4 regions of the Desulfitobacterium elongatum genome follow, and region 3 is predicted to be linked to each of the others. Evidence: riboswitches for the same ligand, from Rfam matches in the RefSeq annotation. Region 3 holds a riboswitch; each other region holds the start of a gene.
The links. Region 3 has a riboswitch for cyclic di-AMP ahead of ACZ42W_RS12835 (C40 family peptidase). Riboswitches for the same ligand answer to the same signal wherever they lie in the genome.
Positions count from the first base shown of each region.

Region 1: another riboswitch for cyclic di-AMP. It lies ahead of eam (glutamate 2,3-aminomutase); the one in region 3 lies ahead of ACZ42W_RS12835 (C40 family peptidase).
Region 2: another riboswitch for cyclic di-AMP. It lies ahead of ACZ42W_RS17830 (C40 family peptidase); the one in region 3 lies ahead of ACZ42W_RS12835 (C40 family peptidase).
Region 4: another riboswitch for cyclic di-AMP. It lies ahead of ACZ42W_RS14455 (C40 family peptidase); the one in region 3 lies ahead of ACZ42W_RS12835 (C40 family peptidase).

Region 1 covers NZ_AP038772.1:3,806,149-3,809,935, forward strand. Annotated here, with positions in the region: gene ACZ42W_RS18065 (histidine kinase) at 1-910, opposite strand, end outside; gene ACZ42W_RS18070 (GntR family transcriptional regulator) at 997-1,599, opposite strand; cyclic di-AMP (ydaO/yuaA leader) riboswitch at 1,707-1,834, shown strand; gene eam (glutamate 2,3-aminomutase) at 1,945-3,186, shown strand; gene mnmL (tRNA modification radical SAM protein MnmL/YtqA) at 3,438-3,787, opposite strand, start outside.
Region 2 covers NZ_AP038772.1:3,756,349-3,760,135, reverse strand. Annotated here, with positions in the region: gene ACZ42W_RS17850 (SHOCT domain-containing protein) at 99-365, shown strand; gene ACZ42W_RS17845 (HAD-IC family P-type ATPase) at 652-933, shown strand; gene ACZ42W_RS17840 (helix-turn-helix domain-containing protein) at 1,360-1,752, shown strand; gene ACZ42W_RS17835 (SHOCT domain-containing protein) at 1,815-2,000, shown strand; cyclic di-AMP (ydaO/yuaA leader) riboswitch at 2,040-2,179, shown strand; gene ACZ42W_RS17830 (C40 family peptidase) at 2,182-2,997, shown strand; gene ACZ42W_RS17825 (PspA/IM30 family protein) at 3,214-3,787, shown strand, end outside.
Region 3 covers NZ_AP038772.1:2,753,558-2,757,344, reverse strand. Annotated here, with positions in the region: gene ACZ42W_RS12840 ((2Fe-2S)-binding protein) at 1-367, shown strand, start outside; gene ACZ42W_RS12835 (C40 family peptidase) at 606-2,024, opposite strand; cyclic di-AMP (ydaO/yuaA leader) riboswitch at 2,027-2,163, opposite strand; gene ACZ42W_RS12830 (sigma-54 interaction domain-containing protein) at 2,740-3,787, shown strand, end outside.
Region 4 covers NZ_AP038772.1:3,091,542-3,095,328, reverse strand. Annotated here, with positions in the region: gene ACZ42W_RS14465 (hypothetical protein) at 1-269, shown strand, start outside; gene ACZ42W_RS14460 (HesB/IscA family protein) at 418-747, shown strand; cyclic di-AMP (ydaO/yuaA leader) riboswitch at 1,672-1,815, shown strand; gene ACZ42W_RS14455 (C40 family peptidase) at 1,819-2,592, shown strand; gene uvrC (excinuclease ABC subunit UvrC) at 2,960-3,787, opposite strand, start outside.

The DNA.
Region 1 (3,787 bases), 1.1 Mb from region 3:
TCTCTGGAATTTCTCCCTTAACTTGAAGTTTTCGTCCAAAGCGTGCTTTCTCAAGAATCAAATAAGTATTTACAAATTTCATTTCTTCACTAATGCAAATAAGTGTTCCTTTTGACTTAAGGGCCTTACGGAAGAATTCCGCTAGATGGATGAGCAAACGTCTCGATCGATTGGGATTCGTTCGGCTCGTCGCAATGATCGTATTTAAAACATTAAAGAAGAAATGAGGATTAATCTGTGCTTGAAGTGCATCTAGCTGTGCTTCGGCAGCAAGCTTTGCTTGATGATCCAGCTCTGCGAGCTCGATTTGAATCCCCAGCAGCTGCGCCATTCCGATTGCTAAACGAATAAGATCCGGAGAAATCTGACCATCTTTTGTTTCATAGAGCTTCATTGTCCCAACCACTTTTCCCTGACAGAGCAAAGGCACGATAACCGCTGCCGCGAGCGGGCAATCGCAAACACCCTGGCGCGGACAATTTAGTTCTTTTTGCGTGCGAACAATCTTATAAGTGCCTGTACGGATCACTTCACGTGTGGCTTGGGTCAGAATTCGATCTCCCGGGTGATGCTGATCACATCCAACCCCGAGATAGGCGAGTTGCTTCTCACAATCTGTTATCGAGACAGCAGCGACCTGTGCAATCTCTTGGATAATCTGCGCAATAGATTCTGCATTCTGCTCATTAAGCCCACGCCGTAGATAGGGAAGAGTTTCGTTAGCGATTTTGAAACTAAGTTCTGCGTTACGCTCAGAAGACTGACGAACTGCCTGTTGGCGCTGTGCATTTAATTGATAAAGCAGGAATAACGTATTCCCAATCAAAAAGGGAATGAGCAGGGTCAATTGGCTAGTAACCATAGTAAGCACTAATTCAGTTCCTAGAATCACTAAGAAACGCCAGATCATAGTTAATCCCTCATATCGCATAAATTTATCAACAGGCTAAGTGTTATCCCCTTTTATTCGACAGAGAGTTATCCCCTTCCTGTATTCTAGTGAAGGATTTCTACGAGTTTTTCTTTCCCCTGGTCAGTGCCGACAACGAGAAGGATATCTCCTTCCATTAATACAAATCCTGCACCCGGCGAGAAATGTTCGCTCCCACTCCGAATCACTGCGACAACCGTCAGCCCCGTTTGCTCTCTAATTCTTAAGTCACTTAAAGTCTTACCCAAAGCTGATGAGCTTTGTCCTACTTCAATTTCCCCGACGTCCATCCAGCGGGATGCCAGCCGATCCGTATAGGTCACGATTTTCGTAAGGTGGGCATCGATCTGAAGATCGATTTCTCGTCTTTTATCCATCAACTGCTTCATATCATCGAGGTAAACCTGGATTTCTGCTTTTTGGTCAAAGCCGCGCATGAATTTTTCGGCTTGGCTTTTGGAGATTACAGTAATCCCTATCCCTTGACTTACCATGACGACTCCCCCATTCTGGAGGATTGCGATAGAACGTCTAATCGTCTCAGGAGAAACATTATAACGTCCCGCTAGGGTTGAGCGCCCGTGAATTTTATCTCCTTCCCGATATTCTCCCAGCACAATTGAATGAGCAATATCTAGAGCAATTTCTTGATAACGTGCCTGTTCCATTATATCCACTCCTCGCCAGCATTCTCTATAATATTTCCAACTTTTGGCTCAAAAATCCCATTGACTACTGGCAACTCTCATGATACTATTAAGTTGCTAGTTATTCAAGTTAATAAAGGCTGAATTTCCTAAAGGAAAACGGGGGAACCATTTCTGGGGTGAATCGCTAACCAGCGTAGAGCATGTTTCAGCTCGAATCCGTCAGCTAACCTCGTAAGCATTGAAACACATCAGAAGCACTAGAGTAATCATCGCTAATGCTAGGCTTCTGTGTTATTCATGCATTTCTATAGGGAACCGATTTCGGTTCTCTTTTTATTTCAGCACTGTAGAGGAGGTATATTCATGGCCATTGTGTTTTCATCCCCTGACCCAAAACATTCCTCTCTCGCGCGGGCTTTCGAACTTAAACAGAAGGTGCTACCCTATCTTAAATGCAAAGCGCGTATTCCAACCGGAAGAACGACTACTGAGGAATCTCAAAGGAACCGTGAATTTATTTTAACTCAACTCGATGCGACCCCCGAAAATTGGCTGGATTGGCGTTGGCAGATGAAACATCGCATCAAGGATGCTGGAACATTGAAAACCTTACTTTCGTTAAGTCCTCAGCAAGTAGATGAAATACATGCCATAGGCAAAGTCTATCGTTGGGCTGTTTCCCCTTATTATCTTAGTCTTATCGATAAAGATGATCCCCAAGATCCCATACGCCTTCAAAGTCTACCTTCTATCTTAGAGCTCAAAGATTTCTCAGGGGAAGAAGACCCGATGGGAGAAGCCTTTACTTCACCCTCTCCATGCATTACTCGTCGTTACCCTGATCGATTGATAATAAACGTAACAAACCTCTGTGCTATGTACTGTCGGCATTGTCAACGTCGTAGAAACATCGGTGAGATCGATGTCCACGAGACCCGTTCTCGCTTGCAGTCCGCTTTAGACTATATACGTAGCAACCCTGAGATACGTGATGTCCTCATCACGGGGGGAGATGCTCTTCTTTTAAGTGACCAAACCCTTGATTGGCTCCTCAAGGAGCTTCATCAGATTCCACATGTCGAGATTAAACGGATCGGGACCAGGGTCCCTGTCACACTCCCCATGCGAATAACCGGTGAGCTTTGTAGCATCCTAGAAAAATACCCACCCATCTATATCAACACCCAGTTTAACCATCCCAAAGAAGTAACTGAAGAGGCGAAGCAAGCTGCCGATAAGTTGGTTAAAGCTGGCGTAATTCTCGGTAATCAGGCAGTTCTCCTTAAAGGAATTAACAACAAACCCGAGATTATGAAAAGCTTAAATCAAGAATTACTTAAAATTCGAGTTCGTCCCTATTATATTTTTCACGCCAAGAATGTCAAAGGTACAAGCCATTTTATACCCAAAATCCAAGATGGTCTAGAGATAATGGAGAAACTTCGAGGATATACTTCAGGTTTAGCCATCCCTACCTACATTATCAACGCACCGGGAGGGGGAGGAAAAACCCCAATCCTTCCCCAATATCTCGTTTCTCTAAATGAAAACGAGGCCATTCTGCGAACGTGGGAAGGAAAAATCGTCCACTATCCAAATCACTGAGTTAAGGAGGGGACCGCATGATGAAGCAGTCCGATCAAAAAAATAACATATATGAATATATTCTTCAGACTCATCAAAACAACTTAAAGCGGTATCTCGATTTAGCTCCCAGCCTCAGTCCAAAGGACCTGGGACCTCAAAAAAAGCATCCTAATCTTAGCCCAATATGCGACACGAGATTAAGCTCGATGCGTCCGAACAAAGCGAACTAAATTATGGTATCTCCTCCTTCTTTACTATAGCGGCAAACGTTACATTAGTCCTCTTGGATTCCTGTATCGGTATGTCGTTTTCTTTTTTCCCTGCCAACTACCCCTTCGCTCAAGCTCTCTGTCAATCGCGTTAAGTACTTCCCATTTCTTCAGACTCCACAATGGAGCTATTAGGTCTTTCCTTGGAGCATCCCCTGTTAAGCGGTGAATAATCATTTGGGGTGGTAAGATCTCCAGGATATCGGAAATGAGTGTAACATATTCTTCTTGTGAGAGTAATGGAAAAGGTTCGCGTTCATATATTTTTGCCAGAGGGGTTCCTCTCAACACATGCAGTAAGTGAAGCTTCAAGCCTTGTAAGGGTAACTCTGCGACAGCTTGAGCGGAAA
Region 2 (3,787 bases), 1.0 Mb from region 3:
AATTGGTTTTCACAGTTACGAGTTATAATGAAATTGTTAAATGGAGGCTGAAAGTTAAATAATAGATTTCGGTTGATATTACGAAGGAGGTTTTATTTATGATGATGTGGGGCTATGGGCCTTGGTCTAATGGCGCTTGGGGGAATGGTGGATACTGGTGGATGGGTTTAGTTATGATGGCAGTTCAAATTCTTTTCTGGGGTCTACTTATCTGGTTTGGAGTTTCGCTCTTTAGACGGGATAGAGGACATTCTTATTCTGCATATGGCCGAAATGATGCGCTGGATATTCTCAGAGAGCGATATGCTCGGGGTGAGATTGATACAGAAGAATATCGCCGTCTCAAAGAGGATTTGGTTAAATAACCTCTGCCCAAGAGTTACAAATATTAAAAGGGAGCCTTTTTCACCAAATGTGACAAGGCTCTCTCAATGAAGTTGAAAAATTCGAAGCAATACCTGGACACGGGGTACAGGCCAACTATGGGGGGCAAGAAATCCTGTTAGGGAATCGCCGTTTGATGAAGCAAAGAAACATTAACATCGATGAACTGATTTCTAGAATGGAAACCCTCGAAGAAGAAGGCAAAACCGCGATGTTAAAGATACTTTAAAAGAAAACGTTAACTTTGCCATAGCACGCCTGCAAAAAATGGGTATCGAGGTAGCCATGATTACGGGGGACAATCGGAGAACTACGGATGCCATTGCCCGTCAGGTAGGAATTAAAACGGTGCTTGCGGAGGTATTACTTCAGGATAAGGCAGAAGAAGTGAAAAAGCTTCAAGATAAAGGGCTAAAAGTGGCTATGGTTGGAGACGGTATTAATGATGCTCCAGCTTTAGCGATAGCGGATGTGGGGATTGCGATTGGCTCAGGAACAGACGTTGCCAAAGAGACCGGTGATATTATTCTGATCATCAGACATTCGTGATGTCGTTGGGGCGGTTGAGATTGGACGGGCTAAGATGCGTAAGATCAAGCAAAATCTCGTATGGGCTTTTATCTATAATATTACGGGGATCCCTCTTGCGGCAGGAATTCTATACCCGTTCACGGGTCTCATCGTCAGTCCGGAGTTGGCCTTGTCATATATAGGCATTCAAAGAAGGCACTTAAACGAGTGCCTTTATATTATTATATTTTCACGACAAATTCATAACCCATCATGGGATAATCATATCTCTCGCGTATACTCAAAGCATGGAAGACAAGCTTTTAAAATACTTAAAGAAATGTTCATAACAAATTCACAGGTATAGTTTAAAATATAAATGAAAACTGTTATCAATAAAAAATTATGATCATCTGAGGTCATGAAATACAAAGGCTAAAGTAGAAAACTAGGAGGCAAATAAAAATGATATTTATTGAGGGTGTAGGAACGGTTTCGAAAGATCACGACATTGGGGATCTTGTTGCGAAGCTACGTGCTAAAAGGGGTTTATCGATGGCCCAATTAGCAGCTAGAGTGGGTGTTAACGCTATGTTTTTATCACAAGTTAAGCGAGGGACTCGTTTACCGACGGATGAGATGATTCAGAATCTTGCAGATTTATTTAAACGCGATGAAAATGTTTTATATGAGATGGTAGGTAGAGTCCCTCTGGTTGTTCGAAAAGAGTTAGAAAATCAAACTATGTTACAAAAAGTATTGAAGGAAATGACAAAGGTGAAACTTTCTGAGCAAAAAAAACAAGAAATTTACCAAGAGTTCTTCCAAATTGTTCAACGGATATCTTTTTCGGCGTGATGCGTTAAAAATTATATCACAAAGACATTTTAGGATTTGTCTTATGGAAAGGAGGAAGCAATATGATGTTTTTTTGGATTCTACTAATCCCACTAATGTTCTATTGGTTTAGCAATCCTAGACAGCCTGCAACGATTCGTATTCCTACAAGGGATGCTCTGGATATTCTTAGAGAACGCTATGCCCAAGGGGAGATTGAGTTTAAGGAATTCGAAGCGTGCCAGAGAGAACTTCGTGGGGATTGGTAAAAAGTTGATCGTTCTTAAATAGAGTTTCAAGCTAAAAACAATTAGGACAAGCTGAATCTGAGGCACAAAGCCTTAGAACGGGGGAAATGTCTCATGGGGTGAATCGCGAAATTCCGCGTAGGGCATGCACCTTTGCCCGAATCCGTCAACTAACCTCGTAAGCAAGAAAGGTGGAAATAGATTGAATATCTCGTTCCGAAAAAAATGGTTCAGTATGGTAGCTGTTTCTGGTGTTATGTTGGCTTCCAGCTTATTAAATGCTATCCCAGCACAAGCGTGGAACAATTCAATTCCTTCTTCTGCAACGTCAATAATTCCTGCTCTTTATAAGGACAATGTGTATCCTCAAATCATGCAGGAAAATTTCAAGGGAATAACCACTGGTATTCCTTTGAAGAATGATTCTCTAAAGAAAGAAGTTTTTTTGGAAAAGCAATCACTTCAGCAATCTAACTCATCTGAGCCTCAACCTACTTCTCAAAAGTCTGCAAACTCTCAGTCCTCGGATGATGAAACGAATGTAACTACGAAAACAACGGTGCCATCTACACCTAATAAGCCAACACCAACTCAAACTCCGCCGCCAACACAAGCTGCTAAGAAGAGCTCTTCTCAGGCGGTCTCCAGAGGAGCAGGAGAAATAGACCTCCTACTTAACCGGGCTAACAGTTTAATAGGAGTCCGTTATCAATGGGGAGGGACAACACCGAAAGGATTTGATTGCTCGGGGTTTGTTGGATATGTATTCAAAGCTTCAGGAGTTTCTTTGCCCCGCACCTCCTTTGATATGTACAAAACCGGCACTCCAGTAAGCAGGGATCAACTGAAACCAGGAGACCTAGTGTTCTTCAGTACGTATAAAGCGGGTGCATCTGATGTGAGGATCTATATTGGAGGCAATCGCACGATTGGGGCAGCCAGTGATGGAGTGGCCATTCATAGCTTGTCAGAGAGTTACTGGAATGCACATTATCTTGGTGCAAGAAGAGTGCTATAATTATAAACCAATCAAAAGGTAAAAAGCAATTCTTAAAGAAGGCTAAAGGCCTTCTTTTCTTATTGCATTCAAATAAATGTCCAACATTAGTTCATGAGTTATTCATATTGAATTCATAGCTTAGTCAAAATCTATTGCTACAATAGAAACATAGATTAACTATAGGCATTTAGGGAATACATGGGGTAGTTATTGTATGAAAGGAGACTGGGAAATATGGGATTATTCACTCGAATTAAAGATCTCTTAGAAGCAAATATTACTGACTTAGTGAACAAATCGGAAGATCCGGAAAAGATGTTAAATTTATACGTCGAGCAGGCAACGGAGGAAGTTCGCAACTTCCAGATTCAAGTAAATCGGGCCGTTGCGGATAAAATCCAATTGGAAGAGCGTATTACTAATCTGCGCAAGGAAATCACAGAGCGGACTGGGCAGGCAACGTTAGCCGTTCAAAAAGGGAAAGATGAGTTGGCGCGGACAGCGCTGACGCTAAAGAAACAAGCAGAGGTTAGTTTGGTTGATTTCGAGACGCAACTCGTGGATCAAACTAAAGCGGTTGAAGAACTCCAAGAGAATTTGCGTATCTTAACCGAAAAATTGGAGAAAGCCAAACATGAACGCAATAATCTCGTGATGCGTCAGCGACGGGCGGAAACGATGAAAAAAGCGAACGAAGTAGTATCTGGACTGGCTACACATGATCCGATGGCGAACATTGATCGAATGGAGGAACGTGTCGAACGGATCGAGGCCGAGGCTAAAGCATCGCATATCCTAGTTAGTACCG
Region 3 (3,787 bases):
GGGACTCACGGGAACGAAGGAAGGATGTGGGGAAGGAGATTGCGGCGCATGTAGTGTGCTTCTCGATGGAGAACTTGTTAACTCCTGCTTAGTCTTAGCCATTCAGGCAGACGGAAAAGAAATGCTGACGATCGAAGGGGTAGGGACCGAGGATAATCTCCATCCGATTCAACAAGCCTTTATCGATGTTGGAGCCATCCAGTGTGGTTATTGTACCCCCGGCATGGTCTTAGCGACTAAAGCCCTTCTCGATAAAGTACCGAATCCTTGTGAGGAAGAAATTCGCCGTGGACTGTCCGGTAATTTGTGCCGTTGTACTGGCTATCAAAAGATTGTTGATGCTGTTAAAAAGGCGGCTAGCGCATAATTAACAACTCCAGCAGGTGAGGAAAGTTCAGCTGGTGGAGTTGTTTCCTTAGACGGGCAGTAGTGACTGTAGTTTATCTTAATAGAAAAAAATTAAAGCCGCTCGTGGAGCGACTTTTTTCAATTATAGCATTTCGTTGACACCAGGGTGATTCGGTTCGGGAGAACATCCTGTTCTTTCCCAAAGAAAAAGAGCAACCACATCTGCGGTTGCTCTTGAAAAAGCTGTTCTGTTCTCTCTAATACCTGCGTGCTCCGAGGTAACGAGAGGAGTAAAAGCTATCACTAAGGCTGGAAGTTTTCACACCACTACTGGGATTTGCGGCATGAACAAAACGTCCTCCCCCGATATAAATGCCTACATGAGAGGCACCCTTAGCATAAGTAGTAAAAAATACTAAATCTCCTGCTTGAAGATTATCTTTGCTGATGGCAGAGCCCGAAGCGAACTGATCAAAGGAGGTGCGAGGAAGGGATATCCCTGAACCCGAGTAGATGTATTTGGTAAAGCCTGAACAATCAAAGCCGCTTTTAGATGATCCGCCAAAAACATAGCTTGTCCCAACTAAACTGAGGGCGCGATCGACAAGGGATGAAGAACTGCTACTTCCACGCGAGGGAACATAAGCAACAGTAACAGGCCGACTATTGGGGCCCTTTGCTACTTCTTGATTGACAGGAGCTTGTGTGATTTTTTCCTCTAATACTTTTTTATTAACGTCTATACCATTCTTTTGTACATAAGAGTAGGTGACTAACTTTGTGCCATTACTCCCTTGTTTGGTGACTTTGGTTTGGCCAGGTCCTAAACTGCTGTCCGTTTTTGTTACGACATCGTAGGGTATTGTTTCAGAACCTGAATAGGTTCCTTCGCTTACGACAGTAAGATAGGGTGTTGAAGCAACAAGCTTGATAATTTGTCCCGGCTTTATTTTCGTGTCTTTAGTTGTTCCTGGGTTACCGGCTAATACTTCATCGGTCAACATATCATTTTTGCGGGCAATAAGCCACCAAGAATCATTGGCTTGGACAGTATAATCCTTGGTCGTTATTTTACCGTCAATGAGCATTTTAAAAGCTTGATCGCTTTGTGTCATTTGATCGGGTTGGATTTCTACCGCTTTGACATTCAACTTTTCGGCAAAACTAACGGAAGTTACCTTGTTCTCTTCACTGGATTTAACATAATAGTCTTCATAGTCTTTAAGTACTTTATCAGCATCTTCTTTGCTGGGTAAAAATACGATGGGAGAACCGTCTGCCTCTACCTTATAACCCTCAAGATAATAACTTAATTTATCTGCCAACTTCTCTTCGTCTAGTTTAGATTCAAGATAGACTGTTGGATTAACTCGGACAGCTTCATAGGCAATTTGGTCATGGGTTTTGGCAACTTGACCAAAGGGCTGACCCTGTTGTTCAAGAATCGTTTCAACGAGGTTTTTACCGATATCAACGTTACGGACTAAACCAATCTGTTGACCGTTAAGGATTACGGTAGCAGCAGAAGTAGTTGTCGTAAAATAATAGGTGAGCCCTCCAGCTAGGATAATGGTGATCGATAAACAACCGAGAACGCGAGGTGATTTCCAATTAAAACGTTTGATTTGAGTATGTACCACAACTTTTAATCGAGACAGGATTGGAGAGAAATGCATACTTTTACACCTTTCTTAGCTTACGAGGTTAGTTGACGGATTCGGGCGTAAAGTGTAAGCCCTACGCGTATGGCACGCGATTCACCCCATAAAAAAGTCCCCCGCTTTAGGAAAAACCTAAACTCAGCTTTCGTTTCTGTATCCTTTAATCATTCGACAAAATATGTTATGTTCCTTCTAAATTTATGCATGAAATATGTGGTAATTTGGGTGAGTACTAAAAGAGCGTTGTCTAAAGCTTAGCTTATTTCCGTTTAGATTTTCTGGTTTGCTTGCATTCATTTAATCTTATAAAAGCTTACTATTGTATAATACAAAAGCCCAGTTCCAGGCAAAATCGATTACCTCATCATTCTTGGAGCAGGTCTCAATGGGGATCAGTATAAATGTAATTAATTAAATTGACTACTAGTTTAACAAACTATATGCTAAAAAGTAAACATATGGTAAAATTATATAACATAGTATTATTTATCACATTATTGATCAGATATTATCTTTTATCCCTAAAAAGCCTAAATACGACGTCCATCTCTTATTATCAAGTCTTTCCTAGGATTTTGTTCCTAACACTTACGATTTAAACCTTACTTCACTCTTCTTGTGGTTATTTTAACATACTAATATTTTAAAAGAGGCGTAAGTTTTCTTTATTTTTTATATTAGTTATTAGTTCTAATGGTTTATTTTATGAGGAGGGGTTTAATTGCATGAAGTGAAAGACGTGAAAGATGATTTGGATGCCTTGAGTGAAAAAGAAAATAAAGACCGAGCGCATATCGTTTTATCGAAAGCAAGTTGGCAAGAGATAACGGAATGTAAAAATTTTTTTTTTCAAAATAGAGATGAAGACCTCAAGAGATACACTTGTTTAAAGACTGAGGTAGCTGATTCTTGGTTGAGATCGCGTGATTTTGGAGTGAGTCCCTACAAGGGGGGAATAAACGGTCATTTAAATTCTCACGATATTTCTAAAATCATAGATGAGAATAAACAGCTTATAGAAATTACTGAGTGTATTTTTGAAGACCTTAAAATTAAGGACATGATGACGTCAAGCTATGCTCTATATCTATTTGATAAGAATGGCGTTTTATTAGCTCATGAAGGTGAAATGCTACAGCTAATTTCCAAAAATAGCAAAGAAGTTTCGATGATAGGACAAATATGGACAGAAGAAACCGTTGGTACCTGCGCTCATACTTTAAGTATGCATCTTAAGCGACCAGTATATATTGTAGGTCCAGAACATTATTGTACAGTCTTTCAAAACTCTTGTACTGCGGCAGCGCCTGTAATCAATGAAGGCGGTGAAATTACTTGTTATTTAGTTTTAAGTCATCATATAAAATTTCCGCTGTCGAACGATTCTTATTATTTGAGTACGTATCCTCTTGGTCTCATAACAGCTATGGCTGTAGCAGTAGAAAATAAACTACGCCTTACAAAAAGTTATGAATTACTTAAAGCTGCTCACCATATGCAGGAAGTAACCTTATCTGTTATTGAGGAAGGAATAATTGTTCTGGCTAGTGACGGTATGATTGTTAAAATTAACAAAGAGGCTACTCGTATATTAAATACTAATGAAGAAGAGATAGTAAGTAAGCACATTAATAGTTTTTTCAGTAACCAGATTTATACAGCTGTATGCAAGGGGGAGCCTGTTGACATAGAGGAGACGATTTGTATTGATGATGATGAGAGATCTTTCCTAGTATATATACGTCCTCTAAATAATAAGATCAGTAAAGGCATAGATG
Region 4 (3,787 bases), 340 kb from region 3:
TATCTTGTTCTGAAAGGATGGTATATCCATTGCGTTTTTTATGGCGAATTCTTGTCGTTCTTATTTTAGTCTATTTGCTCAAAGGGGTCCTGATATCAGAACCTCAAGCTTATATCGCTTTACCTGAAACAAGGTCTTGGGCACAGCGGATAGAGTGGCAAGCAAACCAAATCCAGAGAGCTGCCCAAGATTTACCGGCTAGCATTGAAGTCGTCATTCGCCGATTGTTTCGTGATGTGAAGCCACATATTGAAGCAAAATCAGTCTGAGCACTACATATTGAAAACCATTCCTTCTCATAACTCATTAATTATGAAATTGATAAATATTTGCTTGTTTGACACTGGTTAGATGACGATGCTATTATCTAAGTGTATGAAAACGGGCCTTCATGGCTGATAAAAAGGAGTGGCGATTATGGTAGAAATTACAGAAACCGCTGCCCAGAAAGTTAAAGAGGTTATGGTAGGTCAGAATAAAGAAAATTCTTTTCTGCGCCTTTATGTAGCCGGCTTTGGCTGAGGTGGGCCGAATTTCGGCATGACTCTGGATGAGTCTAAGAATGAAGAAGACATCGTAGATGAAGGATTCGGTATTACGATTGTAAGCGAAAAGAAAATTTCTCAATACTTAGAAGGCGCAGTCGTTGATTATGTAGAATCTACTTATGGTGGCGGATTTGAGATTAAGACGGCGAATGCAAGTGATTGTGGTTCAAGTTGTGGATCCGGTGGATGTGGATCCTAATCTTCTGATTGTAAAAAGAGAGCTTTTAGGGTTCTCTTTTTTATGTTTTTATGAAAAAAATTTGGATTTAATTCAATTGGATTAAATCCAGCGTTTTATAGCATTGGGGTGAAAAGGTATTCACTTCTTTCCTTAATGCGTTCTTTATCAAATCAATGCGAGTATATGAATACTCAGAGAGCATTTTGCAAAAAACATGAATCAGTGTACACTATATATAGTTTATTCTTCCTTTGAGCTACGGAGCGTTATTCTAGTGCATGAAATGATAGTCGAAGGCGGGCCTAAGAATCCGCCGAGGGCATACCGATGAAGTTCCTGGTGGTGGCTTTCGACGCCCAGTCGAGGGTTGCTGCTGGGAGTTAAGGATTAGGGGGATCCGCAATGGCATGCGGGCGATACCCTTGTCCGTGGAGGCCCAAGTGCGTGGCTTTTTTATAGAGCTACGGCTTGGGGGATGAACCTGCATTAGGAAGGAACTTAGTGCAGTGTAGCCTGCCTTGAGGTGGGGAATTTGGGAGGGCTAAAGGGACTAGAGTGTGTTGGCCGATGCACTTCAAGTTTGCCTGAAATTCTTTTCTGCAAAAGAGGCTAGACTATCGTGGAGCGTTAAGGAAAACTTCTAGAGCGAAAACCAACGAGGATTAAAGTGCGGTCTCAGTGGTGATCAAGTGTTGAGAACTGGTGACAGCTCAGGCTGGGAGAAAAGGGAAACCGCCTATTACCGGGAAACCGAAGGAACCCAGTGGGAAAACCTACTTGACCTAAGCCGCAATATTTATTCGTTGGTATCCTAAGGCTTAAAGGATATTACACCTCTCAATTGAGAGGTGTTTATTTATTTTAAGGACCTATTTTGAAAATAATTTAAATTCCAATATTTGAAAAAGGAAATTATAGATCTTTAGCGAATAGTATTTAAGTAAGTGAGAAATGCTGAATCTAAGCTTAGCTTCTTTGCTTAGAGCGGGGGATCCTTTATTGGGGTGAATCACATTTATGTGTAGGGCTTAACACCTTCTTGCCCGAATCCGTCAACTAACCTCGTAAGCAGTGAAAGGTGGAAATTTCATGGTTTCATCCTCAAGGAGGGTGTGGATGGGTAGTGTAGCGCTGTCAGGCGTATTACTACTGAGTAGTCTTCCAGGTGTACATATGCCTGTGAGTGCTGCTGAGCACCCTACTGACTTGGAGTCAGTACTCCTTAAAGACTCGTCCGGGTTTACAGCACTAACGGTACGCAATAAGCTGATTACTTCAGCAAGTGTAGTTCCAGTAATACAAGAAAAGTCCAGCCCATCGACACAAGTTGTTGCAGCATTAGCAGAGACAGAAGTGACTGCAGAGGTGAAGACTACTGAAGTGAAGTCTCAGGCAATAACTGAAACAAAGGCCGTTGTTAAACCTACAGAGACTGCGAAATCTTCACAAGCGCCTGCTCAGGTAGCTAGCATCTCTACAACCTCTCAGGTCTCGCGTGGTGGAGATTCCTCGGGAATCGTAAAAAATGCTCAGAGTTTACAGGGTATTCCTTACGTTTTTGGGGGAACGTCTCGTAATGGGTTTGATTGCTCTGGGTTTACACAGTATGTATTCAAAGGATCAGGAATTAATTTGCCACGGGATTCATACTCTCAGTTTGATGCAGGAACTGCAGTAAAGAAGGACCAGCTTCAACAAGGAGACTTAGTATTTTTTTCGACGTATGCCAAAGGAGCTTCTCATGTCGGAATTTATATCGGCGGTGGAAGTTTCGTCCATGCTTCTAATAGTGGAGTAAGGACAACGAGCTTATCGGATAGTTATTATTCGGCTCGTTATGTAGGAGCAAGAAGAGTTCAGTAATTGAAGTGTTTGACCGGACATTGGAAAAGAAGGAGTAGCGTTTACGCTACTCCCTTTTTTTAGTATGGGGCATTTACTTAAAGCTATTTAGAAGACGAATAGAGACCCGAAAGCTACACGACCCCAATCATTCATATTGGTGCTGCTTAGCGATATCTAGCAAGGGAACCAAGGAACGGGTCTATAGTTCGAACATTCTCCTCCAGGTTCAGCCGTTGTCATATTGTGGATATATAAATCTGTCTTTTGGCAGTGCCGTGTTCTCTTGTGATAGCATTCCCGGCAAAGCTCTACACGGTAATTTAGAATCATGGTGATTCTGCTCCTTAATATTGTTATCTATCGAAGGGGATAAACACGAGAGAATTTATTTATTTCGAAAGTGCTGATAAACGGCTTCTGCGATATGGATAGGGAGTCCTGCACTCTGAAGTTCTTCCAAACTCGCCTTGCAGATGGTCTCAGTCGCTTTGAAATGGCGTAAAAGCTGTTGGCGTCTCTTGGGACCCACACCAGGTATTCCATCCAATTCAGAAAGCGTCATATCTTTGGAACGTTGTTGACGATGGAAGGTAATCGCAAAACGGTGGACTTCATTTTGTATCCGCTCCAGTAAACGAAAGCTCGGAGAACTTCGTTCGAAAAATAGGGTTTTTCCCTCCTCGTTAAGGAGCCCTGAAGTTTGGTGTCTATCATTCTTGACCATTCCAGCGACAGGCAGAGTGAGGTTTAAGGTTCGTAAGGCCGCTTTAGCTGCATTGATCTGCCCTTTGCCGCCATCGACCAAGATGAGGTCAGGTAGTGGCAATTCTTCACGGAGGAGGCGACTATAGCGCCGCTCAATGACTTGATGCATCGAAGCGGTATCGTCCATATTAGGCATAGGTTGAACTTTGAATTTACGATAATTACTCCGGTTGGGTTTTCCATCAAGAAATTGGATCATACCCGCTACGATATGAGTGCCTGCAATATTTGAAATATCAAAGGATTCGATGATTCTTGGAAAAGAAATCTTTAGGCTTTCTCCCAATGCGTTGAGGGCCTTTGAACTCTCCTCAAGTTCCCGCGCTTCAATAGTGATTTGTTCATGCAAGGTCGTTTGGGCATTTCCCATCGCCATCTCTACCAGATCCCTTTTTTGTCCCTTTTGCGGAATGATCATCGGGAATAATTTGGCGAGTACTGTAATATC